One region of the Mesorhizobium sp. M0522 genome, then DNA from elsewhere that is predicted to be linked to it. Evidence: riboswitches for the same ligand, from Rfam matches in the RefSeq annotation. Region 1 holds a riboswitch; the other holds the start of a gene.
What was found. Region 1 has a riboswitch for thiamine pyrophosphate ahead of thiC (phosphomethylpyrimidine synthase ThiC). Riboswitches for the same ligand answer to the same signal wherever they lie in the genome.

Region 1 (14,949 bases):
CGACCCGAGGGCGCCGCGGCGTTCGATGGCCAGGCGCGGATTATATTAGACTTATCTGATATGACGGCGCAAGCGCAGCTGCGACCCTCTGAACGACCAGCGTAGCAGCTGCCGGAGAGCTTCAAAGCGGCGGCTACCGCTCACTGCCTCCTCGTCTCGACGAAAGAATTCGTTCGAATGATGCTTTTCCGCGGCTTTGCTCGCAAGTTTTCGTCAGCCAGCACAGGGCCTCCTCTTACGCTCGCTGGTCGTCAAGGCCCAGCGGCCACTAGCTGACAGTCCCCCCGCAGCCAAGCCGCTGGGCCCTCGACGTGGGGAACGAGCATTGGAGACGATGTCGCGCTTTCCGTTACAGCCCGAAGGCGGGTGACAGATGACCGCGTCAGCCTCTCCACCCCGAGCTACGATTTCACGCATTCGATCAGGCACAGCTCTCTCGGGCTAGCGCGCCAAGCATGAGTTAGCTCCCGAATGAGCAGGTGCCGCCCAGTTCAGCTTCGGCCCTTGCGCGCGCAAGGTATTGGCCGAGATCGATCGGCAGTCCGGTCGGCAAATTGGGGCAGCGATGGCGAGAATGAATGCCGGGAACTTCCCTTCGGTGCCGCTTCGTCGATCTGTTTGCCGAGAAGACGCGCGCGCTGCGTGCCGCCCCCCATACCGTAGAGAACTCATTTCAGGTCACACACACACACACACACGACGCCACCGAGATCCTGCATCACTTTTCTACTCCGACGCCGCCACGTCACCAAGATCAGTCGCGAGCGTGATCGCGGCTATCAAATCGGGATCGCGCGCCGGAGCGCTCTATGAGTGAGCCCCGAACGGCGCGCTGCTCCTCGAGCAATCCGGCTCGACGTAAGGCGGGCCATCCGTGCCGGCCTCGTGACTAACAGACGGGCGAATGGCGGTTCCTGGACTCACCTTTTTGTCTGAAGTCGCTTCCTTGAGCCGGTGGCGGAGTTCTTGCTTGATCGACTTCAGCACCGTCTTAGAATCGGTTTTCGGAAAATTTGTCTTGTGGCATCAATTTTCATGGGATAGGGTCATTTTTCATAGGTTTTGGCTCGAACTAACCAAAATTCGATGGAAGGATTCGCTTTTCATGCCTGCGGTGCAACAGCACCAATTTTCAGGTCCTGTTACCGTTTTTCAGGAAATCCGCCTTCCTGAAACGGCGACCCCGGCCGGGTACAGCGCCCTGATCGGAGCCTACAGGCTCGCCGTGCCCTTGCCCCGTAGGTTGTTCGCCACGGGCGAGCATCATCGCATTACCGAACGGGATGGCTGGCGGATCATGACCCCCCGCCATGCCCCAAATCCTACCCTCGAAGGCCACCTGACCTTTGCGCTCAAGTACGAGGGACTGAACCTTGCCGTCCTCAAGCGGCTGTTCCAAGTGACCGGTCCCGCGCCGATCGAGGCGCTGGTCCGTGAAAGCCCGACCGGCAGTTATGCCCGACGCATCTGGTTTTTATATGAATGGCTGAGGGGCGCGCGTATCGATCTGCCGGACGCGAAGGCCGGACGATACATTCCGGTTGTCGATCCCGAGCTGCAGTGGCCGGGACCCGACAAGACCGCTTCGCGCTACCGCGTAAGGGACAATCTCCCCGGCACGCGTGAGTTCTGCCCTCTGGTGTTCCGCACCAAGATTCTCGAAAAATTCATCGGCCTTGAACTACCGCGGCGCGCGGAGGCAATCGTAGCGGACGTGCCGCGCGACCTTCTTGCTCGGACCGCCGCCTTTCTTTTGCTCAAAGACTCGCGATCAAGCTATGCGATCGAGGGCGAGCACCCGCCGCAAGATCGCATCCAGCGCTGGGGCCGCGCCATCGGCGAATCCGGCCGCTGGCCGATCAATCGCGATGAGCTGCTGCGTCTGCAAAGAATTGTACTTGGCGACGCCCGTTTCGTAAGACTTGGCTTCCGAAAAGAAGGAGGTTTCGTCGGTGAGCATGACCGAGACAACGGCACGCCCTTGCCCGATCACATCAGCGCTCGGCCCGAGGACCTGCCGCGGCTAATTGATGGAATGGCGGCGTTCGATCAGGGCCCCGCGCAAAACCTTGATGCAGTCGTAGCCGCCGCAATCCTCGCCTTCGGCTTTGTCTACATTCACCCGTTCGAGGACGGAAACGGCCGCATTCACCGCTACCTAATCCACCACGTCCTTGCCATGCGCGGCTTCAATCCGCCGGGAGTTGTCTTTCCCGTCTCGGCCGCGATCCTGGACCAGATCAACGAGTACAGGGGCGTGCTCGAGAGCTATTCGCAGCGCCTTCTGCCGTTGGTGGAATGGGAACCGACGCCGCAATTCAACGTCCGGGTGCTGAATGACACCGGTGATTTCTACCGGTTCTTCGATGCAACCCCGCACGCCGAATTCCTCTATGCCTGCGTTCAGCGGACGATCGAACGGGACCTTCCCGAGGAAACCGCATTTCTGCAGCGCTACGATCAGTTCCGGCAGCAGGTGGACGCCTTTATCGACATGCCCGAGCGGTTGATCGATCTGCTCTTCCGTTTTCTTCACCAGAATGATGGACATCTATCGAACCGCGCGCGCGAAAAGGAATTCGCCGCGCTGACCAATGACGAGGTAGGAAGAATCGAGGCGATCTACGCGCAAACCTTTGGTCCCCATTGAAGGTGTGATCATCAGGATCGATTTTTAGTCCGACGGTTTGCGATTCCCTTGTCCCTGCCTTCATCTCCGACGCTTGACTTGTCGCCGAGACATGCACGATTTTTTCCGCACGGTCTGACCGGCGGCCGATCAGCCGCGGCCAGAACGCGCTTGACAAACCGGAGCCGTCCCGTCCAACCTCACGCATTCACCAGGGGAGTCCCGGCAAGGGGCTGAGATACTGCTGGCATTCGCGGCGCAGTGACCCGTTGAACCTGATCCAGTTCATACTGGCGTAGGGACGGTGCAAGCGCTTTGCGGGAGTTTACGCCCGAGATCCTGTTTCGGCAGGTCGACAGAAGCGTCTTTTCATCCTCCCGGCACAGAACTGGGTCTCCAATGCAACGAGCAAAGGAGCCTCAAGATGAATGCCCTCACCCCCGCCGTCTCGACGGGACCGCTGCCCGCCTCACGAAAAATCCACAAGCCCGGTGCCATCCACCCGCAGATCAGGGTACCGATGCGCGAAATCTCCGTCCATCCGACGGCCGGCGAACCGCCCGTCACCGTCTACGATCCGTCCGGCCCCTATACAGACCCGACTGTCGAAACCAGCATCGAAAACGGCCTTGCCCGGCTTCGCCACGAATGGATTACGGCGCGGGGCGATGTCGAAGCCTATGACGGCCGCCACGTGCGGCCGGAAGACAACGGATTCGCCGCAGGCGAGCGCCTGACGCCGGAGTTTCCAGTCCGTAACCGGCCGCTGAGGGCCAAGTCAGGCAAGGCGGTGACTCAGCTTACCTATGCGCGCGCCGGCATCATCACACCCGAAATGGAGTTCGCCGCCATCCGCGAGAACCTTGGTCGCGAGATCCTGCACGGCAAGCTTGAGCGCGACGGCGAGGCTTTCGGCGCGACACTGCCCGATTTCGTCACGCCGGATTTCGTGCGTGATGAGGTGGCGCGCGGACGCGCAATCATTCCCGCCAACATTAACCACCCAGAGAGCGAGCCGATGATCATCGGCCGCAATTTCCTGGTCAAGATCAATGCCAATATCGGCAACTCCGCTGTCACCTCCTCGATGGCCGAAGAGGTCGAAAAGATGGTCTGGGCGATCCGCTGGGGCGCCGATACGGTGATGGACCTGTCGACCGGCCGCAACATCCACAACATCCGCGACTGGATCGTCCGCAACTCGCCGGTGCCGATCGGCACGGTGCCGCTCTACCAGGCGCTCGAGAAGGTTGGCGGCATTGCCGAGGATCTGACCTGGGAGGTGTACCGCGACACGCTGATCGAACAGGCCGAACAGGGCGTTGACTATTTCACCATCCATGCCGGCGTGCGGCTGCATTACATCCCACTGACCGTTGACCGGGTCACGGGTATCGTCTCGCGCGGCGGCTCGATCATGGCAAAATGGTGCCTGCACCATCACCGGGAAAGCTTCCTCTACGAGCACTTCGCGGAGATCTGCGACATCTGCCGCGCCTATGACGTCTCCTTCTCGCTCGGCGACGGCCTTCGTCCCGGCTCGATCGCCGATGCCAACGATGCGGCGCAGTTCGCCGAGCTGGAAACGCTTGGCGAGCTGACGAAGATCGCCTGGGCGAAGGATTGCCAGGTGATGATCGAGGGGCCTGGCCACGTGCCGATGCACAAGATCAAGCAGAACATGGACAAGCAACTCGCCGTTTGCGGCGAGGCGCCGTTCTATACGCTTGGCCCGCTGACGACCGACATCGCGCCGGGCTACGACCACATCACCTCCGGCATCGGCGCGGCGATGATCGGTTGGTTCGGCACCGCCATGCTCTGCTACGTCACGCCCAAGGAACATCTCGGCCTTCCCGATCGCAACGACGTCAAGACCGGCGTGATCACCTACAAGATCGCGGCGCATGCCGCCGACCTGGCGAAGGGTCACCCGGCGGCGAAGATCCGCGACGACGCGCTGTCGCGGGCCAGATTCGAGTTCCGCTGGGAGGACCAGTTCAACCTGTCGCTCGATCCCGAAACAGCGCGGTCCTTCCACGATCAAACCTTGCCCAAGGAGGCGCACAAGCTGGCGCATTTCTGCTCGATGTGCGGACCGAAATTCTGCTCGATGCGAATTTCCCACGACATCCGCGCCGAAGCGCAGAAGGAGGGCATGGCGGCGATGGCGGCGAAATACCGCGAGGGCGGCGATCTCTACGTGCCGGCGGACGAGACCGGCGCACCGCTTTCGCCACAGGCGCATGAGCCATCATGAAGGTGCTGGTCAAAGGGGCCGGCGTTGCCGGCCTCACCGCCGCCTTCGAGCTCGCCGCACGCGGCGCGGCGGTTTCCGTTGCCGAGACAAGGCCTGGCCTTGGGGGCAATGCGTCGTGGTTCGCCGGCGGCATGTTGGCGCCATGGTGCGAGCGCGAAAGCGCCGAGCAGCCGGTGCTGGATCTCGGGCGCGGTGCCGCCGACTGGTGGGATGCCGCAACGCCCGGCCAGGTGACGCGGACCGGAACGCTGGTCGTGGCCGCGCCGCGCGATGCGGGCGAGCTCGACCGGTTCGCCAGCCGCACGACGGGCTATCGGCGCGTCGAGGAAGATGAAATTGCCTTGCTGGAGCCCGACTTAGCCGGCCGCTTCCGCCGCGGATTGCTCTTTCCCGATGAGGGCCATCTCGATCCGCGCCAGGCGATGGCAGCGCTTCATGACAAGCTCGCGGCCATGGGTGTCGAATTCCACTTCGGCGCCGACGCCCAGCATGTTTTTGGTTTCGATCGTCAGATCGATTGCACGGGAATGGCAGCCGCCGATGACAGGTTGCGCGGCGTTCGCGGCGAAATGCTCATCCTGCGCACCCCTGATACCTCGCTGTCGCGCCCGGTCAGGCTGCTGCATCCGCGCTTTCCACTCTATGCAGTGCCGCGCACCGACCACCGTTTCATGGTTGGTGCGACGATGATTGAAAGCCAGTCCGCCGGACCGGTTACGGCGCGCTCCATGTTGGAGCTGCTGGGTACCGCCTATGCCCTCCATCCGGCCTTTGGCGAGGCCGAGATCGTTGAAACCGGTGTTGGCGTCCGTCCAGCCTTTCCCGACAATTTGCCGCGCGCCGAAACGAACGGTGAGATCATCGCGATCAACGGGCTCTATCGTCACGGTTTTCTCCTGGCTCCCGCCATGGCGCGCCAGGCTGCCGACCTGGTTTTCAATCAAGACGGAACCAAGGAGCTTGCTCATGAAACTGATGGTCAACGGCAAAGTGCATGAGGTTGCCGCCACCACGCTGGCCGAGCTGCTTGCCGCGCTTGACTATGAGGGCGATTGGCTCGCGACCGCCGTCAACAACGACCTCGTGCACAAAGCCAGCCGGGCGGAATTCCAATTGAACGACGGCGACCGGATCGAAATCCTCTCGCCCATGCAGGGAGGCTAGCCATGTTCGATCTTCTCGGGACGACGCTTCCCTCCCGCCTGCTTCTCGGCACGGCTCAATATCCTTCGCCGGCTATCCTTTCCGATGCGGTCAAGGCGTCGGGCACGTCGGTGCTGACCGTCTCCTTGCGCCGTGAAATGGCAGGCGGCAGGGCCGGCGAAAAATTCTGGTCGTTGATCCGCTCGCTCGGCGTCAGAATCCTGCCCAACACTGCTGGCTGCCACTCCGTCAAGGAAGCGGTCACGACTGCGAAAATGGCGCGCGAAGTCTTCGGTACGAGCTGGGTCAAGCTCGAAGTGATCGGCAACCACGACACCCTGCAGCCGGATGTGTTCGGTCTGGTCGAAGCCGCCCGCATCCTGTGCGAGGACGGTTTTGCTGTATTCCCCTATACTACCGACGACCTTGTCGTTGCCGAGCGGCTGCTTGCGGCGGGCTGCAAGGTCTTGATGCCGTGGTGCGCGCCGATCGGTTCCGCTCTCGGACCGATCAACATCACGGCGCTGCGCTCGATGCGCGGACATTTCCCAGGCGTTCCGCTGATCGTGGATGCGGGGCTCGGACGGCCGTCGCACGCGGCAACCGTCATGGAGCTCGGCTTTGACGCCGTACTCCTGAACACCGCGGTCGCCAAGGCGGCCGATCCGGTCGGCATGGCGCGTGCGTTCGGCAAGGCGGTCGAGGCCGGTCGTGAAGCTTTCAACTCGGGAATGCTCGAACCGCGCGACGTCGCCGTGCCGTCGACGCCGACAATTGGCAGGGCAGTTTTTTCATGAAGCTCGACCCCTTCTACCTGATCGTCGACAGCGCCGCCTGGATCGAACGGCTGGTGCCGCTTGGCGTCAAGCTGGTTCAGTTGCGCATCAAGGATAGGGACGAGGCCACGTTGCGGACGGAAATCCGCCGCGCGAACGGCGTCTGCGCGGTCCATGGTTGCCAACTGATCGTCAACGACCATTGGCGCACGGCAATCGAGGAAGGCTGCGACTTCGTCCATCTCGGCCAAGAGGATTTGGCTGCGGCCGACCTGCTGGCGATTAAGTACGCCGGATTGAAGCTCGGGCTCAGCACGCACGATCATCTCGAACTGGAAACGGCTATCGCTGCCGAGCCCGACTATATCGCGCTCGGCCCCATCTATCCCACCATCCTGAAGCAGATGAAATGGGCGCCGCAAGGGCTCGAACGGATCAGCGAGTGGAAGCGCCGGGTCGCACCGATCCCATTGGTCGCAATAGGCGGCCTCAACCCCGACCGGCTCGACGGTGTCTTCGAGGCTGGTGCGGACAGCGCGGCGGTGGTCACCGACATCACGTTGAATGCCGATCCCGAAGCGCGCACGCGAGAATGGATCGAAAAGACAAAGCCATGGCGCTGAGTCGAGAACCGCATGTGCTCGTGGTCGGCGGATCAGACTCCAGCGGTGGGGCTGGAATTGCACGCGATATCGAGACGATCGCTTCCATTGGCGTGCGCACCTGCCTGGCTGTCACAGCGCTGACGGTGCAGACGCACGAAGCCGTGATGGAAATCCATCCTTCGCAGCCCGATCTTGTGGCCGATCAGATGCGCGCCGCGCTGCAGGCCAACAAGGTGGCGGTAATTAAGATCGGCATGCTCGCAACGGCCGAGATCGTCGTTGCCGTCGCGGCTGTGCTACGCGAAAATCCGCAGGTGCCGGCAGTGCTCGATCCGGTGCTGGCCTCGAGCTCCGGCCGGGGGCTTCTGGAAGCAGGTGCCATCGCTGCCATGAGGCGCGATCTGATGCCGCTTTGCTGCCTTGTGACCCCCAATCTCCTCGAGCTGGCGGTCCTTGTTGGTGCGGAACCGCCAGCCGACGAGAGCGACGCGGTGAGACTGGGACGGAAATTGCTGGCAGCCGGCGTGCCGGGCCTGCTGATCAAAGGGGGCCATGCATCAGGACCTCGATCAACCGATATTCTGTTGCGTTCCGATCAAGAACCAATCCGCTTCGACGCACCTCGTCTTGTCGCATCAATGCGCGGGACGGGTTGCATGCTGGCTAGCGCGATTGCGGCGCATCTGGCGAAGGCGAAGCCGCTCGAAGACAGTGTGCGCGAAAGCAAGCGGCTTGTCTTGGCCATGTTTAAGAAGAATGCAGCAGACCGACGAAACTTGTAAGATTTTCCAACTCTCGAAAGACACGCCTGCCTCTCGCGGGTCCGGGCTGGTAATTTCCCCTCCTAATTCACCTCACTCGACAGGAGTAGTTTGACGCCCTCGCCAGGCGGCGACCGCGAGATCAACGATGGCGAGGCGGCCGTCGTGCGCCGTATCTAGTGCGTTGTGTGGCATCCTTTCCCCACATCCGACTGTGATCCTGGAATTCACCTTGGTCGCGAGCTCCTGCTAAACGACGCCCCTCGACGGGAGCGGTCGATCCCGCGTCTCGGCTGCGGCGGCGCTAGGCTGACGCTCCTTAGGCCGTCCTGTTGAACCGGACTCGGGATCACGAACTGCCTCCGACAATGAATGAACATTGTCCGTCTTACGGCCATTTCATCGTCACCGCCGGTGTGCTCAAGCGATGCAGGCCATCCCTGTCATTCAAGGGATTATCGGCTTCGAAAAACAGTGAAGCTTCATCCGTCCTTGCATCCGCTTCGCTCAGGCTCAGCAGACGTCAGCAGGTTCTTCACCACGTTAAGAGCGAGGGCGTGTGGCTCAAGCCGGCTTGGCACGAGGGCCGGGAGGTGATCGCGGTGTTCGAGACCGAGCCGACGCGAACCCAACCACTTTATGTGGCTCGAGTGGTGTGAAGGTCGGATCAGCTTCATTCGCGACTACCGCAACGCCCGCTATGTTGCCGATGATGCGGAGCTGGCGCTGGACGCCAGGTCCCACGACGACGGAACCGGCGACTGCTCGTCGCGACGCCTAATCAAGCCCGATAGCAGCTCCATGCGGCACTCGTTGACAAGCCTGCCGTGATATGAACAGGATTATACAGGCTCACTGAACAGGTACCCATATGAAGCGACGCTCGGTTCAACTGTCTCCCGGCACGGGCAAGCCCGAACAGATCGCCACCGTTCTCGAACATGAAATCCGCTCCGGTGTTCTCGGCTTCGGCGACCGGCTGCAAAGCGAGAACGAGCTCGTCCATCGTTTCTCCGTCAGCCGCAACACCGTCCGCAAAGGCCTCGAGGAACTGTCCAGCCGCGGGCTGATCACCACCAAAGTCGGCATCGGCTCTTTCGTCACCTTCGATGGCAAGCCCGTTGATGACTCCATCGGTTGGTCGCGGGCGCTCGCCAATGCCGGCGCCAATGCAGAGACGCGGACGCTGCGGCTCGAGGTGATCGAGGATCCCGATCTTGCCGCACGGCTTGGTATAGAAAACCCGTTTTTCATCGCTGTCGACCGGGTGCGCACCAATGCCAGCGACGGCCACGCCATCTCCATCGAGCGCAGCCGCCTGCCATTGTCGCCGGAACTGGAGGACGTGCCGTTACGCGGGCTGCGCGAAGGCTCGCTGCACCAGACGCTGCGCGGCGCCGGCCTCATTCCCGACCATGGCGAGGAATGGGTCGGCATCGAAATGCTCAACGCCGAGGACTCTGCAATCCTCGGTTGCCCGCAAGGCACGCCGTTCCTTCGCGGTCGCCGGTTGACCCGCGCCGCCGATGACCGGCCGATCGAATATGTGACCAGCCTGCTCAACCCGGCGCATTTTGCGCTGCATATGAGGTTCTGAGTGATGCCGGACGACAACACCGGGAATATGACTGATCGGGCCATGGGGGCGCTTGTCGGCGGGGCACTGGGGGATGCGCTGGGCATGCCGACGCAGCTTTTGTCGCCGGCCCGGATTGCCGAACTCTACGCCCATGTAGAGGGCTTCATTGCTCCTTTCGCCGACCATCCGGTGTCGAAGGGGCTTCCCGCTGGAACGATCACCGACGACACCGAACAGGCGCTTCTGCTTGGCCGTATCCTGGTCGAATCCGGTAACCGCTTCGATCATGCGCGGTGGGTCAACGCGCTGCTCGACTGGGAGCGCGACGTCAAAGCGCGCGGCAGCTACGATCTGCTGGGACCATCGACCAAACGCGCCATCGACGCCATCAACAATGGCGTGCCGGCCGAGGAAGCGGGGCGCAGCGGCGACACAAATGGTGCGGCCATGCGCATTGCGCCGGTCGGCATCATGATGCCGCCAGAGCCGCTGGACGCGCTGGTCGCCAAAGTTGCCGAGACCTGCCGGGCCACGCACAACACCTCGGTTGCCATTGCGGCCGCAGCCGCCGTTGCGGCGGCCGTCAGCTGCGGCGTCGCCGGCGGCGACTGGCGCGCCGCTTCCGACAGCGCCATCGCCGCGGCGAGGTGCGGAGCAGCACTCGGCTATTGGGTGACCGGCGGTGACATTGCCGCCCGCATTGGGTGGGCGCAGGAGCTTGTGCGCGGCAAGGCGACGAAGGACGCGATCCGGCTGATCACCGATCTGGTCGGCACCGGCGTCGCCAGTCAGGAGTCCGTTCCGGCTGCATTCGCCGTGCTGGAAGTCGCCGGCGATGATCCCTGGCAAGCGGCGGTCATCAGTGCCAATCTCGGTGGCGACACCGATACGATCGGCGCCATCGCGACCGGCATGGCCGGCGCCTGCACCGGCTTTTCCCGACTGCCTCAGAACCGCATTGCAGACCTCAAGGGCATCGACATTGCGGCGGTTGGCGCGCTCACCGCCGACCTTGTTGCGGCCCGTATATCCAAGCGCCGTGCCGACAGGACGGGTCCCGGCAAGGATGCGGCGATATGAGTGGGCGTGTCGTCCATGTCGGCAGCGCGGTGGTCGACTATGTCTACCGCATCGACGCCTTGCCGGCGCCGGGTACGGAGAAGACGGCGTCGAGCTATACGCAAGTCGCCGGCGGCGGCTTCAACATGATGGTCGCGGCCAGCCGCACCGGCATGAAGGTGGTGTTCGGCGGCCAGCTCGGCAGCGGACCCAACGGCGACTTCCTGCGCGCGGCCTTAGCCAGCGAGGGGATCGAGACACTGACGACGCCATCGCCCATCATGGACAGCGGCAATTGCGTCGCCATGATCAGCAGCGATGCCGAGCGCACCTTCGTCTCGTGGCCTGGTGCGGAGAGCTTGCTCAGCCTTGACATGATGGCGCCCGTCTCGGTCGCCCCGGGGGATTGGGTGTTCACCTCCGGCTATACGCTTAGCTATCCGGGAAGCCGAGACGCGCTTGTCGACTGGATCGAGGCACTTCCGGCCGACACACCGCTTGTCCTCGACCCGACACCTGTCGTCGTCGACATTCCCCGCCCTATCCTGCCTCGGATACTCGCCCGCACCACCTGGTTGAGCTGCAACAGGATGGAAGCGGCCGCGATTGCCGGTCCGGGCGACGTCGAGACACTCGCGTCACGGCTTCTTAGCGACCACTCCCCGAAGGCCGTCGGCGTCGTTATTCGCGCCGGAGCGAAAGGCTGCCACATACGGCTGGCCGATGGCTCGGCGCAAACGAGTGCCGGCTTCGAGGTCGACGCCATCGACACCAATGGCGCCGGCGACACCCATATCGGCGCTTTCGTCAGTGCGCTGGCGCGCGGCGCGCCGCCTTTTGAAGCAGCGCGCTACGCCAATGCGGCGGCGGCCATTTCCGTCACCCGCCACGGTGGTTCATCAGCGCCGACCGACCACGAGATCCAGACATTCCTAAGCCATGCCGGCGGTCCGCCGATCGGCCTCCATGGCCGGAAGCAAGAGGCCAAACGCCCGACAGCCTGACAAAGCCCGGGAAGCGGGCAAACACAGAGAGGAACGAACATGCGCATGCCCGACTTGACTGCCCTGCTGACGGCGACCGCCGTCTTCACCTCCGCACTCGCATTTGCCGCCAAGGCCGACGAGGTGCACGTACTCAACTGGAAGGGCTACGGCGCCGACGAGCCGTGGGCCATCGAAGCCTTTGAGAAGGCGACCGGCAGCAAGGTCGTCAACGATTTTTTCAATTCCGAACAGGAGATGCTGACCAAGCTCAGGACCAATCCCGGCCTTTACGATGTCGTCATGATCAACGCCGCCTTCAACGACCAGGCGATGGCGGAAAAGCTGATCCAGCCGATCGACACGTCCAAGCTGCCGAACTTTCCCGACATCAGCAAGGACAAGGCCGGATCGCCGATGCTCGTCCATGACGGCAAGGTCTATGGCGTGCCGTGGGTCTGGGGCCTGACGGCGCTCGCCATCAATGAAAAATCCTTCGACAAGCCGCCGACGAGCATCGCCGAAATGTGGGATCCCGCTCACAAGGGCCGCGTCACCATCCGTGATGATGCCGTCGAGGCGGTTCAGTTCGGCGCCATTGCCACCGGCCAGAACATCAACGACATCAAGGATATCGAGGCGGTCAAGGCGAAGCTCACCTCGCTGATGCCGCAGATCAAGACGTTCTGGAGCTCGGAAAACGACTGGAACCAGATGGCTGCCTCTAACCAGATCGACATCGGCACCTATTGGAGCGGCTCGGCCGACCGCGCCAAGACCCATTTCAAGCTGCCGGTCTCGCTCGTGATCCCGCAGGAGGGCGCTGTCGCCTGGCTCGACGCCTTCTCCATTCCGGTCGGTTCCAAGAATGTCGCCGGCGCCGAGGCCTTCATCAACTACATGATCGACCCGAAGTTCTATGTCGAATGGGTCACCAAGGTCGGAGCCCCGGTATCCGCCAACACCAAGGCTGTAGAAGCACTTCCCGGCGATGCGTTCAACCGCAAGGTGATGGGTGACCCGGCAGTCGCCAAGCGCATTCAGTTCCAGGCGCCGATCACAGACGCCCAGCGCGAAACCTATCTGTCGCTCTGGCAGCAGCTCAAGGTCGACGTGAAGTAACAGCAGAAGCCGGGATCAGCCGACCATCCATGTCGGCTGATGCTTCCCATCCTGGGAGGAGGATGTCATGGCAGCACAGGTTGCGGCCGCGTCGCGCAGCGGATTGAGATCGGCCTTGCCGCTGCTGGCGCCTGCCTATCTCTGGCTGACGGTTGCGATCTTCCTGCCGCTCTCAGCCATGGTCTTCTTCTCCTTCATGACCGACCTGCCGCTGTCGGGAAAGCCGTGGGCGTTCACGCTCGAAAACTATGCCGCCTTTTTTTCACAAAGCCTTTATCTGACATTGCTTTTGGCCTCGCTGCGCCTCGGCCTCGAGGTGACGCTGTGGTGCATCGTCATCGGTTATCCCGCCGCTTATGTGCTGGCTAAGGTGCTGAAAGGCCGCAGCCGAGAGGCGATTTTCCTGCTCGTCATCCTGCCGTTCTGGTCGAACGGGCTGGTGCGCATCTTCTCCTGGGCGATGGTGCTGCGTGAAGGCGGCATCCTCGACACTGCGCTCAACGCCGTCCTGCCGTTCAAGATCAACATTGATCTTATCTATTCCTATCCGGCCGTCATCATCGGGCTGGTGCACTCCTACGTGCCTTACATGGTGCTGACGTGCTACTTGACCCTGCAGGCCATCGATGACTCGCTGATCGAGGCCGGGCGCTCGCTCGGCGCCTCGCGGCTGCAGGTGCTGAATCGAGTCATCATTCCGCTGTCGATGCCGGGGCTGGTGGCGGGCGCAGCGCTCGTCTTCGTCCCGGTTGTTGGTTCGTTCATGGAACCGCGCATCCTCGGCGGCCGTACCGGCACCTTTTACGGCACTGTCATCGAGGACCAGTTCGTCGCCGTGTTCAACTGGCCGCTGGGTGCTGCGCTCTCCTTTATCCTGTTGGCCGTCGTGCTGGTCATCCTGGCGGTTGCCTCGCCGGTGCTGCGGAGGGCTACGTGATGGCGACGACACGTGTTCTCGAATGGCTCGGCCGCCTCTACATCTGGCTATTGCTCGCCTTCCTCTATGTGCCCATCATCATCATGGCGCTAATGTCTTTCAACGTTTCGCCCTTCTACCAGCTGCCGTTCGAATGGACGACGGAATGGTATGTCTCGCTGTGGCAGAACGACCAGCTTATCTCAGCCACCTGGAACAGTGTCGAAATCGCAGTCATCACTACCATCATCTGCGTCGTGCTTGGCTCGGCGGCGTCACTTGCGCTCTACCGCTATGAGTTTCGCGGCAAGAAATTCCTGCAGGCGCTGCTGTTTCCGCCAATCGCCATTCCGTGGCTGATAACCGGCACGGCGATGTTGATCTTCTTCTTCGGCGTCGGCATTGGGCGCGGCCTGTTCGCTATCCTGCTTGGCCACGTCGCGCTTGCACTTCCCTACGTCATTGTCGTCGTGTCGGCCCGACTGCAGACCTTCGCGCACGAGCTGGAAGAGGCGGCGCGCTCGCTCGGCGCCAATCAATGGCAGTTGACGAACCGCGTCACGCTGCCCTGGATCATGCCGGGCGTCATTGCCGGCGGGCTGTTCGCCTTCGCCGTGTCCTTCGACCAGTTCGTCGTATCCTACTTCTTGTCGACGCCCGGCCAGACGACGCTGCCGGTCGAAATCTACGCCGCGATCCGCAAGGGATTCACCCCCGAGATCAATGCGGTCTCGACGATCATCATTGTCGTGTCGATGGCACTGATGCTGCTGACGGCGCGCTTCTTCAAATTCGGCGGAGAGAAGTAATGGCTGGCGTCCAAGTAGCGAACGTGTCGCGCGCTTTCGGTGCCCACAAGGCGCTGGACGATGTGTCTATCGATTTCGCCGATGGCGGCTTCTATGCCCTGCTCGGGCCGTCAGGCAGCGGCAAGACCACGCTGCTGCGACAAATCGCGGGCTTCGACTTTCCCGATTCCGGTCGCATCACCATAGGTGGTGAGAGCGTCGAACGGGTGCCGGTCGAAAAACGGCGCATCGGCATGGTGTTCCAGAACTACGCCCTGTTTCCCAATATGAGCGTCTCCGACAATATCGCCTTCGGCTTGTCGGTGCG
Region 2 (14,949 bases), on a different contig from region 1:
CCGTCTCGGAGTGCGCTTCGGCGCCTACCATGTCTTCGTGCCGGCGCTGATCAAACCGGCGCCGGCCGGGCTGATAACGCTGCTGTGGGCGCTGAGAAACGACGGCAAGGACAAGCCCGGCTTCGGCGATGTCGTTCACGCACTGGCCTCCGGCCGCACCTCGGTGGTCATCGATCCGACCTTCGACAAGACCTTCTACAAGCTTGCCGGCTACCGCAATCTTGGCCGGCGTGCTGTACGCGTCGATATTCTCGAACGGCTGGCCGACCTGATCCGGCCGGCGACCAACTGGAAGCCGGGCCTCGGCCCTCGCCCCGACGGCGCCTATGACGGCCAGTCCTTCATGGTGACGCCGCCGATGATGTCGATTCTCGGCGCCACCGCCGACGACATGGAAGAAATCCTGAAGGGACTCGGCTATCGCGCCGATGCCAAACCGGCGGCCGAGGTCAAGGCGCGGCTCGAAGCACAGGACAATGCCGCGCGTGAAGCTGCCGCTGCAAAGCAGGCGGCGGAAGAGGCTGCGCGAGTCGAGCAGGCGAGGATGGCGGAAGCATCTGCCGCGGCAGAGCCGCCGGCGGAGGCTTCGGAACCTGTGTCGGATGCGGCTCCTGTTGCGGAGGCGGCGGCCGAAGCTGTGACCGAAGCGACGGCAGAGCCTGTCGCGGAAGCTCCAGCCCCTGAAGCTGCGGCAGAAGTCACGCAAGAGACCCGGCCCGCCGCGGAGGCGACTGCTGAAGCGCCTGCGGAACCAGCGGCCGAGCCAAGGGCGGAACTTGGGGCGGAAACTGAGGCTGCGGCATCGGCAGAACCGCCGGTTTCCGACACTACGGAAGCATCGCCGGCCGAACCTGCAGCGACGGCGGAAGCCGTCTCCGGCGAAGCTGCTCCAGAAGCGGAGGAGCCAAAACCTGTCCTGTTATGGCGGCAGGGTCGTTTCGACCAGCGCCCGCGTCATCGCCAGCATGACAACCGCCCCCGGGACAATCATCGGGACAATCGCGCGCGCAATGGTCAAGCTGGGCCGGACAGCCGCAGCGATGCGCCGGCAGATGCCGGCGGGCAACCGACGCCGGGCGACCGGCCCGCCCGTCAGGGGCGCCACGACCAGCGCGACGGCGCCGGCAAGCCGCGCTTCGATCGCAGCAAGTTCAAGCCCAGGCCGCAAGGCGAGGCGGCAGAACAGCGCGCCGGCAAGCCGCAAGGTGAACGCCCGGACCGGCGCGAAAACCGGCCCGACTGGAAGGCTGGCCGACAGGACGGCAAAGGCGGCGCCCAAGGCGCAAAGCCCGCCTTCCAGCCAAAGCCGCGTGAGGAACGCCCGGTCCGCTTCGATCCGGACTCGCCCTTCGCCAAGCTCGCCGCGTTGCGCGACCAGCTGAAGAAGTAGGCTGCTCGTCCAATGGTCACTGATGCCCGCCAGCGCATCGACAAGTGGCTGTTCTTCTCGCGCGCGGTAAAATCGCGCACGCTGGCAGCCAAGCTGGTCGTCGCCGGACGCGTCCGCATCAATCGCGACAAAGCAGCGCAGGCCTCCGATACGGTCCGGCCGGGCGACGTTTTGACCATCACGCTGGAGCGGCGGATCTTCGTCTGGAAAGTCCTTGGCACCGGCGTACGGCGTGGCCCGGCCGAAGAGGCCCGCCTGCTCTACGAGGACATGTCGCCGCCCCCCGCGCCCAAGGGCGAGGCGCTTCCGGATGCGGTGCCGCCGTTGCGCGAGGCCGGCAGCGGTCGCCCGACGAAGAAGGAACGCCGCCAGACCGACCACCTGCTCGGCGACGATTGAGCAAGGTCGAACGCCCGCTTTGCCGGCCTTCCGGAATTTCATTCCGGAAACCGCGGCACCGCTGGCAGGGGCCGCCCTTGCCACCAGCGGACAAAGGCGTTACCTCACCAAAAAAGCCCAATAAAATGGGACGTCCCGGAGCCGACCAATGACCTATGTCGTGACCGACAATTGCATAAAATGCAAATACATGGACTGCATCGAGGTCTGTCCGGTCGACTGCTTCTACGAAGGTGAGAACATGCTCGTCATCCACCCGGACGAGTGCATCGATTGCGGCGTCTGTGAACCGGAATGCCCGGCCGACGCGATCAAGCCCGACACCGAGTCGGGCCTCGACAAATGGCTGCAGATCAACACCGAATATGCCGACAAATGGCCCAACATCACCGCCAAGAAGGAGCCGCCGGCCGACGCTAAAAATTTCGATGGCGAAACTGGCAAGTTCGAGAAATATTTCTCCGCCGAGCCCGGCGAAGGCGACTGACGAGCCTGCCGGCTGCGGCGGCCTGACGCCGCGTAACAGACGTGATACATTAACTGCCTTGACAGGCGGCGACGGCGCGTGGCCTTCGCGCGTGCAGCAAAACCTTGATTCTTCCGACTTTTTGTGTTATATCAACCAAACATGCCGGTGACACAACGTCGACTTATGGCGCAAACGCCCCAAATCACTGAAAGGTGAATTTCTCAATCCGGACCAGAGCGATCTGGGGCAGGCGGTCGCAATGTTGCGATTTGCCGGTCCTGGCCTTTCCGGTGAGTTCATCGTTGTGTGGCTAAGGACCGGTCACCCCGGTCGCACGAGTTCGGGCCGGCACGATGCCGGTACCACAACAAGGAGTTCAGGGCGTAATGGCAACGATCACCCCGCAGAAGAAGTCCACCGCAGCGCGCCACGGTTTCAAGACCGGCGAGTACATCGTCTATCCGGCGCATGGTGTCGGCCAGATCGTCTCGATCGATGAGCAGGAAGTCGCGGGCCACAAGCTGGAGCTGTTCGTCATCGACTTCCAGAAGGACAAGATGCGCCTCAAGGTGCCGGTCGCCAAGGCGACCTCGATCGGCATGCGCAAGCTGTCGGAAGAGGATTATGTCGAGCGCGCGCTGAAGGTCGTGCAGGGCCGCGCCCGCGTCAAGCGCACCATGTGGTCACGCCGCGCCCAGGAATATGATGCCAAGATCAACTCCGGCGATCTGATCTCGATCTCGGAAGTGGTGCGCGACCTTTACCGCGCCGATAACCAGCCGGAGCAGTCCTATTCCGAGCGCCAGCTCTACGAGGCGGCGCTCGATCGCATGGCCCGCGAGATCGCGGCCGTCAACCGCATGTCGGAGACCGAAGCGGTGCGCCTCATCGAGGTGAACCTCAACAAGGGCCCGAAGCGCGGCGCCAAGGCCGACAACGAGGAAGCCGAGCAGGAAGAAGCCGCCTGAGCTTTTTTGCTTTCGAATTCAGAAAAACCCGGCCTTGCGCCGGGTTTTTTTGTCTTAGCTGACCGGCGACGGGCATATCTAACCTTCGCCGCCCTCCCTTTCCGCCTCGTGCTTCAGCGTGGCAATGAACCGCTTGGTCCGCTGGCGTTCCGGGTTGCTGAACAGCACCGCGGCCGGGCCTTGCTCGACGATGTTGCCGGCATCGAGGAGCACCACTTCCCGCGCGATCTTGGAGGCGAGCCGCAGATCATGCGTCGCCATCACCATGGTCGTGCCCTCGCTGGCGAGCTTGCCGAGCACGTCGACCACCTCCTGCGCCAGTTCCGGATCGAGTGCAGAGGTCGGCTCGTCGCAGAGCAGGACTTTCGGCGAAGGCGCCAGAGCCCGGCCAATCGCCACGCGCTGCTGCTGGCCACCTGACAGCGTCGCCGGCCAGGCATCGGCCTTGTGCGCCATGCCGACCTTTTCGAGCAGGGCCAGCGCCCGTTCGCGCGCCCTCTCCTCGGGCCATTTCAGCACCGTCACCAGCCCCTCCATGATGTTCTCGATCGCAGTGCGATGCGGAAACAACTGGAAATTCTGGAACACCATGCCGGTCTGCAGCCGCAGTCGCTGGATATCCCTGGTCGAGACCCTGCCGCCGGGGTGGAATTCGAGTGCATCGTCGCCGATCCGTACCGTGCCTGAAGTCGGCAGCTCGAGCAGGTTGATGCAGCGCAAAAGCGTGCTCTTCCCTCCGCCCGACGGCCCGACAAGCGCCGTGACGCTGCCTTCCTCGATGGTGACGGTCACGCTCTTCAGCACCAAATTGTCGCCGAAACGCTTTTCGATGTTGGTGAGGCCGATCATGCGCGCGCCTCCAGGAAGCCGCCATAACGGTTGAGCCGCGTTTCCAGCCGCGCCTGCAAGGCCGACAGCACGGAGCTCATGGCCAGATAGAGGGCCGCTGCCTCGACATAGAGGATCAGCGGCTCATAGGTGGTGGCGACGATGCGCTGCGCTGCCTGGAACATCTCCGGCACGGTGATGGCGGCGGCGAGCGAAGTGTCCTTGACCAGCGAGATGAAGGTGTTGGACAGCGGCGGCACGGCGACGCGCCCCGCCTGTGGAAGAATGGTGCGCCGCATTGCCTGGGCCCAGGTCATGCCGATCGAATAGGCCGCTTCCCACTGGCCCTTGGGCACCGAACCGATGACGGCGCGGATGATTTCCGACGAATAAGCACCGATGTTCAAGGTGAAGCCGATCAGTGCTGCCGGAAAGGCGTCGAGCAGGATGCCGACCGATGGCAGGCCGTAGAAGATAAGGAACAGTTGCACGAGAAGCGGCGTGCCGCGGAAGATCCAGACGTAGAAGCGGACCACGGCGACCAGCGGTTTGGGACCGAACAGCCGGACAAGCGCCACAACCAGGCCTAGGACAAGACCGAATGCAAACGACAGCAGCGTCAACGGCACGGTGAAGATCAGTGCAGCCCACAGCAGCGTAGGCAGGGATTCCAGCATCAATTGCAGCCAGTGCGGCACGAAGGCTCCTCCTTGCCAGATTGCCGTCGCTCATATCACGCGAAAGCGGCGGGCCGTCAAAAGACAGCTCGCCGCGATATGAACGACGCGGGCCGGCGTTCGGCCCACACGAGAAAGCCGTTTTACTTCGAAACGTCCTGGCCGAAATAGGTGTCGGCGATTTTCTGGTAGGTGCCGTCGGCCTTGATGTCGGCCAGCGCCTTATTGATGGCGGCCACCAGTTCCGGATCGCCCTTGCGTACGATGACGCCGGAATAGTCGGCGTTTTCTTCCTGCGCGGCAATCTTCACATTGGCGTCGGGCTTGTGCTTCTTGAAGTCGAGGAAGGACAGGCTGTCGTTGATGGTGGCGTCGGCGCGGCCGGTAAGAAGCAGCTGGATCGACTGGTCGAAGCCGTCGGTGCCGACGAGCTCGGCGCCGTTGGTTTCAGCCAGCTTGCCGAAATTCGAGGTCAACGACTGCGCCGCCTTCTTGCCCTTGAGATCGGCGAAACCCTTGATGTCGGTGTTGTCGCCGCGCACGATCAGCACCGCCTTGGAGGCGATGTAAGGATCGGAGAAATCATATTTGGCCTTGCGCGCCTCGGTGATGCCGACCTCGTTGATGACGGCATCGTAGCGGTTGGCATCGAGACCGGCGATCAGCCCGTCCCATTTGCCTTCGAGGAACTGGGCTTTGACGCCGAGGCGCTCGGCGATGGCCCGCGCGATCTCGACGTCGAAGCCAACCAGCGCGCCGGAAGCATCATGATAGGTGAAGGGCGCATAGGTTCCTTCCGTGCCGACCTTGAAGACGCCGGACTGCTTGATCTGGTCGAGATTGGCGCCGGCGTGACCGGCGGCGATGGCCAGAACCTGCAGCGTTCCGGCGATGATGAGCGATTTGAGCCATTTCATTTTTCTGTGATCCCGTCCTCGGCCGATGTCCGGCGTCATTGCGAGTGCCGGAAAATGACAGATGCGCGATGCCAGAATAAGAAACTAAATTTCAAAAATCTCGCGCCCTTGAAATCCAATTCTCAACCAGCATCTCCGGGCGCCATCCGGCTGAGTCAAGGCCGGTGGCGAATCGCCTGGAACAGCGCAATCGACATGACAGTCCGGGGGAACATTCCCCCGCATGGCACGTTCTTCGCTGTTGTAGGGCGCGGCGCCGCCATTTCAACCATCGGCGCCAACTCACGATTCGATCGCACCGCAACGCCTGGAGCAGGAGCGCGGCATGATGGAAGACAGTGCAGGACGGACCATGGTTCGCGCGGCGATGAAAGCCCCTTATCTGGAACGTGACGAAGAGCATCTCCTGGCGCTGCGCTGGAAGGAAAACAATGACCAGCACGCGCTGCACCGCATCACCGTCGCGCATATGCGGTTGGTCATTTCCATGGCGTCGCGGTTTCGCCACTACGGCCTTCCGCTGGGCGACCTGATCCAGGAAGGCCATGTCGGGCTGCTGGAGGCAGCGGCCCGTTTCGAGCCCGAGCGCGAGGTCCGGTTCTCGACCTACGCGACTTGGTGGATTCGCGCCTCGATGCAGGACTATATCCTGCGCAACTGGTCGATCGTGCGCGGCGGCACTAGCTCGGCGCAAAAGGCGCTGTTCTTCAACCTGCGGCGTCTGCGCGCCCGCCTGGCAAACGGCGCCGAGCAGATGTCGAATGCCACGCTCTACCGCGAAGTGTCGGCGGCTCTCGGGGTATCGGAGGCCGATGTGGCGATGATGGATTCCCGCCTTTCGGCGCCGGACAGCTCGCTCAACACACCGCTAGCCGACGATGCGGGCGCAACCGAGCGGATGGAGTTCCTGGTTTCGGATGACCCGCTGCCCGATGAGGTCGTCGGCGATACGATCGACGTCGAACGCCGCTCTGTCTGGCTGAAGACGGCACTCGGCGCTCTCAATGCGCGCGAGCTCAGGATTATCGAGGAACGCCGGCTGAGCGACGAGGGCGCGACGCTCGAAGCGCTCGGCGAGACGCTCGGCATCTCCAAGGAACGTGTCCGGCAGATCGAGGCGCGCGCCATGGAAAAGCTCAAGGCGGCGCTGGTAAAGCAGAATCCGGAATTTCTCGCAGCCTGAATCGCGTCGGCTGCTATTTGTCGGTGACGATCTTGACCTTGTCGCCGGCCGAAACCGCGGCACCCGGCGACAGCGCGTTGAGCACCCTGAACAAATCCAGCTTGCGGTCGACGCCGACCATCTGTGCGGCCAGGGAGCCCATTGTCTGGCCGGGTTGCACCGTGACGATGCGGATACGCAGTGGCTTCAACGCCGCCTTCTCGGCAGCACTCAGGATGCGGAACGAGCCGCTGACCGAGCGCGCCACCGTGCTCAGCGAGGTGCTGGCCGAAGGTGCCGCGGTCAGCAAGCGGTAGACCTGGCCGCCGGCGCGGATCACCGCAATATCGAATTGCCAGCCATCGGCGCCGGCATGCGCGGTTGCCGCTTCGTTGCCGTTGATCGTCTCCTGGCGCACGCTGCTGTCGTCGAGGCCGGCAACCCAACCGCTCCGGATGTAGTCGGTCAGCGAGCGGTTCTTGTCGATCGAAACGCCGTCGAAGCGGATCGCCATGTCACCCGGGCCGGTCGCCGTCACCGCCGCCGCCGAATTGTCGATGATGAAGCCGTTGGGCACCGAGAACGACACGCCGAGGCCAGGATGCAGGAAGGTTTCGCCGCGCACATAGCCTTCCTCCGGCGTGTCGCCGTAAAGCAGCCCGTCTACGCCGGCAAGAAATGAATCGCGGTCGCGCGACCCGACACCGGGCGCGCCGAACTGGCGGGCGTGGCGCTGCGCGAGGTCTATACGCTGCGGCGTGTTGGGGTGCGTCGCCAGGAAGTCGAGGCTGGCGTCGGTAGCGCCACTGATTGAGCGGAAATCGGTATAGGCCGACATCGACTGCAGGAAGCGGCCGGCGGCGTAGGGGTCGAAACCGGCTTCGCCGATCGACTTGATGCCGATGGCGTCGGCCTCCAGCTCCTGATTGCGCGAGAACTGGGCCAGCCTCAGCTTGCCGCGGATCAGCGCCGCCTTGGCCGTCGGGTTGTCGCCGAGCACATCCGAAACGACCTTGGTCGCCAACCCCTCCTCGGCTTCCAGCTGCTGCCGCTGCAGGCCGTGGTTGGCCGTAACGTGGCCCATCTCATGCGCAATGACGGCGGCAAGCTCGGCCGAATCGTTGGCCAGCGCCAGCAGCCCGCGGGTGATGTAGAGATAGCCGCCCGGCAGGGCGAAGGCATTGACGTTGGGCGAGTTGAGGATGGTGATGCGGTAGGTCTGGGTCGGGTTGGCCGACACCACGGTCAGTCTGCCGACGATCTTGGCCACCATGCGCTCGAGCTTGGGGTCGGAATACTCGCCGCCATAGGTGGCGAGGATGCGCGGGTGCTGCGCCTTCGCCAGTTGAGCGAGCTTGCCGTTGGCGGCGACATTGTCGACCGTGATCGGCTTGTCTGAGGGCTGAAAGCCTGATTCCTGCACGTCGGGAGGCGTGAACATCTGGCAGCTTGCCAGCGCCACGGCGAGACCGGCCAGCGCCAGAAAGCGCGCCAGCGGTTTCACCCTCCGATTGTCGATGCCGGTCGGCAGATCGGCTTCCTTTCAAGTCCTGGGACGTGACCGCGAAAATCGGGCGCGATTTCCGGAAAGCATCACGCGCAAAATCAAGAGCTACGGCGTCCTTCGTGCGTCCGACAGATACGAGGCAGCAAGGGCAAATCACGGTCTAAGCCGGACCAGCTCCTGGCGGACCTAGCCACACTACCTCGACCATGGCAAGCAAGCGCCGCTTCGCCTTCCGCCGGTTTGACCATAAATTATGTCCCCTTCCGGGCAACATCTCGTGATCCAACCGCAAACGGACCCGAGCCGATATAACGTCGGAATGCCTCCGGTCCAGCCCCGACGAAAAAATCGGCCGCGGTGCCCGTCGCGGCAACCGTGCCACCATCCAGGAAAATCATGTTTTGGCCGATACGGCGCGCATCGTCCGGCTGGTGCGTGACGAATAGCACCGTCATGCGCTGCTCCGAATGGACGTCGGCCACCAGGTCGAGCATGTCGTCGCGCAGTGCCGGTCCGAGCGAAGCGAACGGCTCGTCGAGCAACAACACCGGCCGGTCGCGCACCAGGACACGGGCGAGCGCGACGCGCTGCCGCTCGCCGCCCGAGAGTTCGCGCGGCAGCCGGCTTTCCTTGCCGGCAAGGCCGACGCGCTTCAGCGCTGCGGCGATTGCGGCGCGGTCAGCGTCGCTCAGCCTGAGCGAAGGCGAGCGGCCGAGCCCGACATTCTGCTCGAGGGAAAGATGGGCAAACAGGTTGTTTTCCTGGAACACCATCGATACCGGCCGCGCTGATGGCGGCGCAGTGCTGACGTCGGCGCCGCCGATCAGCACGCGGCCCGACCGCGGCGTCTCGAAGCCGGCCACCAGATTGAGCAGCGTCGACTTTCCCGAACCGCTCGGCCCCATGATGGCGGTGATTTCCGACGCCGGGAAATCAACATCGAATATAAGCGGCGTTTCACCATAGCTGAACGAGACATTATCGAGCCGCACGGCCGCGCCTTTTTCGACGGAAATGGACCGTTCCGGGCTGATCGGCATCATGATTTCTCCCTCCTTCCCAGCCAGTCTGCGGCCAACACCAGCGCCAGGCAGACAAGGCCGAGCAGCAGCGCCAGGCCGGCCGCATCCTCGGTGCGGTAACTGCCCATGCGCGCCAGCAGCAGATAGGGCAAGGTCTGCACGGAATCGCTGCCGAATAGCGCAATGACGCCGAGATCGCCGAGCGACAGCGCCATGGCGAACGCGAAGCCGGTGGCGAGCGGCCGCCGCAGCGACGGCCAGTCGACCAGCCGCAACCGGTTCCAGCCCAAGATACCAAGCTGTGCGCAGAGCCGTTCGTGGCGTTCGCTCGCCGCGTCATAGGCAGGGCGAATGGCGCGGATGGCGAACGGCATCGCCATCACCGCATTGACCGTAACGACCATGACAGGGGCGATCGCAAAGACATCGCCGACGGTGCGCAAGAGCAGGAACCAGCCGGCGCCGATGACGATGGGCGGCACCACCAGGACGAACCCCGCACCGGTGTCGGCCAGATGTTCGAGCAGTGTCCGCCGGCCCTGCCGCCGGGTGAGCGCCAGCGCCCGGCGCGCCACGACCAGCGACAGCGACAACGCCACAGAGAGCAGCGCCGATAGGAGGGAGAGCACGGCACTGGTCGCCGTCGCTTGCCGCACCGCGCTCTCGCCGGCCAGGCGGCCGAGATCGGCGCCAAGCCCGGCTGCCAACGTGGCCGCCATCGGCCCGGCGACAAACAGCAGTGCGAGCCCGATCGCCAATGCGTTCAGCACGGTCTCGGCCGCACCGGCTGAAAAATACCGGCGCGGCGCCACCGGCAGATTGGCATCCCCGACCATATTGGCGCCGAGCCGCGTCAAGGCCAGCACGACGACGAAGGTCAGGGCAATCTGCAGCAGGGTCAGCGTCACAGCCCGCGCCGGGTCGAAGTCGAAACGCAGCGCCTGGTAGATGGCAACCTCCAGCGTCGTCGCTCTGGGTCCGCCGCCGAGCGTAAGCACGATGGTGAAGGAGGTGATGCACAGCATGAAAACGAGCCCGGCAACGCCCGGCAAGGCCGCACGCAGCGGCGGCCATTCGATCAGCCGGAAGGCCGGCGCAGCCCCCATGCCAAGCTGGCTCGCCAGCCGCCATTGGTCGGCCGGCACGGTCTGCAGCGCTTCCAGGAACAGCCGCGTCGCCAGCGGCAGGTTGAAGAAGACGTGGGCGACGAGAATGCCCGACAGGCCATAGATGCCGGGCCAGCTCTGCCCGCCAATCGCGCCGAGCGTGCCGGCGAAATACCCGGCGCGGCCATAGAGTGCCAAGACACCGAGTGCGGCAACAATGGCCGGCAGCGCCAGCGGCACGGCGAAAAGCTGGAGGATGAAGCCTCGCCCGAAAAAACGCGGATGCCGCGACAGGGCGCGCGCGACGAACAGCGCCGGTGCGACGGAGAGCAGGGTCGACAACAGAGCCTGCCAGAGCGTGAAGCGGGCAACACGCAGGAGATAGGAATCGAAGGCGGAAGCGGCGCCGGACAGGTCGCGCGTAGCTTCGACGAGGAGCCCGGCGAATGCTCCGCCGATAAGCAGCGCGATGGCAGCGAGCGCGACGATGCCGGCGGTGACGCGGGGATCGGCCGGATGACGCGTACGCATGTCGCGCTACCCGAGACAGGCGTTGATCGAAGGAAATACCTGACAATGGCCGAGCCCACCCCTCTCTGGCCTGCCGGCCATCTCCCCCTCAAGGGGGGAGATTGCGCACTCAGCCGCCTTCGCCAATCTCACAAGTGGCAGGACGAGGAGAGGCGACAAAGCTGCCGATCTCCCCCCTTGAGGGGGAGATGGCCGGCAGGCCAGAGGGGGGTGGCTTGGCGTAAACATCCGACGAGGCTTGAGCCCTACTTGCTCATCGCCGCAAGCCACTCATCGACCCAGGCCTTGCGGTTGGCCGCGACGTCTTCCGGGCTGAACAGCAAGGTCTTGGTCGGCTTGACCAGCTTGTCGAACGCCGGGTTGAGCGGCTTGTCGGTTTTGCCGGCCGGGAACATCCAGTTGGTTTCGGGAATGACATCCTGGAATTTCGGTCCGGTCATGAAGGCAATGAACTTTTCTGCCAGCGGGTTCTTCGCACCCTTGGTGGTGATCCCCGCAACCTCGATCTGCAGATATTCGCCCTCCTCGAAGGACGCCGCCTGGTAGCGCTCGGTGTTTTCGGCGACCATGTGGTAGGCCGGCGAGGTGGTGTAGGACAGCACCATCGGCGCCTCGCCCTTGGTGAACAGGCCGTAGGCCTCGCTCCAGCCCGGCGTTACCGTCAGCACCTTCGCCTTGAGTTTGGCCCAGGCTTCCGGCGCCTTGTCGCCATAGACCGACTTGACCCACAGCAGCAGGCCAAGGCCCGGCGTCGAGGTGCGCGGATCCTGGATGACGATCTTCTCTCCGGCATCGCCCTCGACCAATTCCCTGAGGCTCTTCGGCGGGCTCGTCAGTTTTTCGGTATCGTAGACGACGGCGAAATAGCCATAGTCGAACGGCACGAAAATATCGTCGCTCCAGCCGCCCGGCACACTGACGCCCGATATTGCGCCATGCGGCGAAAACAGGCCGGTTGCCTTGGCATCCGCCGTCAAATTGGTATCGAGGCCAAGTACGATATCGGCCTTGGTCGCGGCGCCTTCCAGCTTCACACGGTTGAGCAGCGCCACGCCGTCGGCGACCGAGACGAATTCGACGACGCAACTGCATTCGGCCTCGAAGGCCTTCTTCACCGCCGGTCCCGGACCCCAATCGGCGGTGAAGCTTTCATAGGTATAGACCGTCAGTCTATCCTGTGCCGATGCCTGCCCTGGCAAGGCGAGCGCGGATGCCGCAAGCAGGACAATTGAGACAAGAGAGTGGAAAAAACTGCGCATCGGCGCCTCCTTCGTTCGCGTTGAAAGGAATTGAGGCGTCGGGCTGTCCGAAACGTCTAATCCCTCCGCCGGTACAAACCGGATCAGGTTCAGCGGGTTGGCAGTCTTGCCTCTCAGCCGGTCCGCGAAAATCGCGTCCGGCACCCCGTTAGAGCGTTGCGACACATAGGCCCGGCCGAAGTGCTGCGCAAGCGGAAGTTTGCCGGGCATCCAAAGCCCAGCCTTCCGTTTCGTCTGCCGTTTCATCTTCCGTTTCCGGGGCAGGGCTGGTAAGGGCCACGAGATATGAGCACATTCACCATCCTGCTTGGCGGCGATCTCATCCGCACGCCGCTGCTCGACCGCCAGGTCGAAGGCTCGCGTGTCATCGCTGCCGACTCCGGCATCGGCCATGCCCGTATGCTGGGCCTGAGGCCGGAACTCTGGGTCGGCGATTTCGATTCGGTGCCTGCCGATTTGCCGGAAGATCTGGCCGCCGTGCCACGGCAGGTGTTTCCCGCTGAAAAGGACAAGACCGACGGTGAACTCGCTATCGCCGCCGCGCTCGAACGCGGTGCGACAAGCCTTGTGCTCGCAGGCGCCTTCGGCGGCAAACGCACCGACCACATCTTCCTGCATCTGGCGCTAAGCGTCCGGCTGGCGGAAGGCGGGACGGAAGTGCTTTTGACCAGCGGCGCACAGGAAGGCATTCCCTTGCTGCCGGGAAAGACTGGCTTCGACTATGCCGACGGCACGCTGTTTTCGGTGCTCGGCTTCTCCGATCTCGCCGGCCTGAGCGTCACCGGTGCCAAATGGCCGCTCGACCATGTCGAGGTTGCGTTCGGCTCGTCGCTGACCATTTCCAACGAGGTCAGGGGCCGGTTGGAAATCGCGCTGGCCAGCGGCCGCGTGCTGCTGCTCGCACATCCCTATCCTCTTCCGGAAAGCTGAGCCCAGAAAGCCGACATGGCGCCGCCAATTCTCAATCTCGACGGGATAAAGCTGACCTTTGGCGGCACGCCGCTGCTCGACGGTGCCGCCCTGACGGCCTCTGCTGGCGACAAGATCGCCCTGGTCGGCCGCAACGGCTCTGGCAAGTCGACGCTCCTCAAGATCGCCGCCGGGCTGATCGAACCGCAGGACGGCGAAGTCTTCCGCCAGCCTTCGGCGACCGTGCGCTACTTGCCGCAAATGCCCGACATGGACGGCTTTGCGACTGTCCGCGCCTATGTCGAGGCGGGGCTCGGGCCGGCCGACGATCCCTACCGCGCCACCTATCTGATGGAGCATCTCGGCCTGACCGGCGAGGAACGGCCGAACGACCTCTCCGGCGGCGAGGCGCGGCGCGCCGCCCTCGCCCGCGTCATGGCGCCGGAGCCCGACATTCTCCTCCTCGATGAGCCGACCAATCATCTTGACCTTTCGGTCATCGAATGGCTGGAGGAGGAGCTTGCCCGCACCTCCTCGGCACTGTTCGTCATCTCGCATGACCGCCGTTTTCTCGAGCGCGTGTCGCGCGCCACAATCTGGCTCGACCGCGGCCAGACCCGCCGTCTCGACAAGGGCTTTGGCTATTTCGAGGAATGGCGCGACACGGTGCTGGAGGAGGAAGAGCGCGAGCAGCACAAGCTCGGTCGCCAGATCGTGCGCGAGGAGCACTGGCTGCGCTATGGCGTGACGGCAAGGCGCAAGCGCAACATGCGCCGGCTCGGTGAGTTGCAGACCATGCGCCAGCGCTTTCGCGGCCACCGCGGCGCCGAGGGTGCGGCGACGATGACAGCCAGCGACGCCGCCGAATCCGGCAAACGGGTGATCGAAGCCAAGAACATCGAGAAGAGCTTTGGCGATCTGACCGTGGTCAAGGGATTCTCGACCCGCATCCAGCGCGGCGATCGCGTCGGTCTGGTCGGGCCGAACGGCGCCGGCAAGACGACGCTGTTGAAGATGCTGACCGGCGAATTGAAGCCGGACGCGGGCACGGTGCGGCTCGGCACAAATCTGGAGATCGCCACGCTCGACCAGAAGCGCGAAGCCGTCGACCCGCAGGAGACATTGGCGCAGTATCTCACCGACGGGCGCGGCGAGAACCTCGTCATCAATGGCGAGCAGCGCCACGTCGTCTCTTACATGAAAGACTTCCTGTTCAAGCCGGAACAGGCGCGCACGCCGGTGCGCGAGCTTTCGGGCGGCGAGCGGGCGCGGCTGATCCTCGCCCGCGTTTTGGCGCGGCCGGCAAACCTGCTTGTGCTCGACGAGCCGACCAACGACCTCGATATGGAGACGCTGGAGCTGCTGCAGGAATTGGTCGCCGGCTTTGCCGGCACGGTGATCCTGGTCAGCCACGATCGCGATTTCCTCGACCGCACCGTGACCAGCATCATCGCGCCGGATGGTGACGGCCGCTGGATCGAATATGCCGGCGGCTATTCCGACATGCTGGCGCAGCGCGGCGGCACCAGGCTGGACGACCGCAGGGCGCGGCCAAAAGCAGAAGCCGGCGACGCGACGGCGGCAAGCAGGAGCGAAGCGGCCGCACCGAAGGGCCCGGCCAAGAAACTGTCGTTCAAGCAGAAATTCGCGCTGGAAACCTTACCCAAGAAGATCGAGGCGGTGTCGGCCTCGATCTCGCGGCTGGAGAACAACATCGCCGATCCGGCCTATTACGAGCGCGACCCGGCCTCGTTCCAGAAGACGATTGCCGCGCTCGACAAGGAGCGCGTCACACTGGCAGCGCT

Region 2: another riboswitch for thiamine pyrophosphate. It lies ahead of thiB (thiamine ABC transporter substrate binding subunit); the one in region 1 lies ahead of thiC (phosphomethylpyrimidine synthase ThiC).

What each region holds. Positions count from the first base shown of each region.
Region 1 is NZ_JAMYQW010000016.1:114,350-129,298, reverse strand. Features, by position in the region: gene NKI58_RS18770 (Fic family protein) at 1,106-2,650, shown strand; TPP riboswitch at 2,833-2,949, shown strand; gene thiC (phosphomethylpyrimidine synthase ThiC) at 3,054-4,889, shown strand; gene thiO (glycine oxidase ThiO) at 4,886-5,887, shown strand; gene thiS (sulfur carrier protein ThiS) at 5,856-6,053, shown strand; gene NKI58_RS18750 (thiazole synthase) at 6,056-6,829, shown strand; gene NKI58_RS18745 (thiamine phosphate synthase) at 6,826-7,431, shown strand; gene NKI58_RS18740 (hydroxymethylpyrimidine/phosphomethylpyrimidine kinase) at 7,401-8,195, shown strand; gene NKI58_RS18735 (GntR family transcriptional regulator) at 9,046-9,771, shown strand; gene NKI58_RS18730 (ADP-ribosylglycohydrolase family protein) at 9,799-10,833, shown strand; gene NKI58_RS18725 (PfkB family carbohydrate kinase) at 10,830-11,816, shown strand; gene NKI58_RS18720 (ABC transporter substrate-binding protein) at 11,856-12,917, shown strand; gene NKI58_RS18715 (ABC transporter permease) at 12,985-13,854, shown strand; gene NKI58_RS18710 (ABC transporter permease) at 13,854-14,642, shown strand; gene NKI58_RS18705 (ABC transporter ATP-binding protein) at 14,642-14,949, shown strand, end outside.
Region 2 is NZ_JAMYQW010000001.1:384,638-399,586, forward strand. Features, by position in the region: gene NKI58_RS01980 (helicase-related protein) at 1-1,390, shown strand, start outside; gene NKI58_RS01985 (RNA-binding S4 domain-containing protein) at 1,403-1,789, shown strand; gene fdxA (ferredoxin FdxA) at 1,938-2,276, shown strand; gene NKI58_RS01995 (CarD family transcriptional regulator) at 2,645-3,226, shown strand; gene NKI58_RS02000 (amino acid ABC transporter ATP-binding protein) at 3,305-4,075, opposite strand; gene NKI58_RS02005 (ABC transporter permease subunit) at 4,072-4,752, opposite strand; gene NKI58_RS02010 (amino acid ABC transporter substrate-binding protein) at 4,875-5,648, opposite strand; gene NKI58_RS02015 (RNA polymerase factor sigma-32) at 5,974-6,831, shown strand; gene NKI58_RS02020 (M48 family metalloprotease) at 6,845-8,314, opposite strand; gene thiQ (thiamine ABC transporter ATP-binding protein) at 8,569-9,360, opposite strand; gene thiP (thiamine/thiamine pyrophosphate ABC transporter permease) at 9,357-10,976, opposite strand; gene thiB (thiamine ABC transporter substrate binding subunit) at 11,222-12,235, opposite strand; TPP riboswitch at 12,279-12,393, opposite strand; gene NKI58_RS02040 (thiamine diphosphokinase) at 12,521-13,165, shown strand; gene NKI58_RS02045 (ABC-F family ATP-binding cassette domain-containing protein) at 13,181-14,949, shown strand, end outside.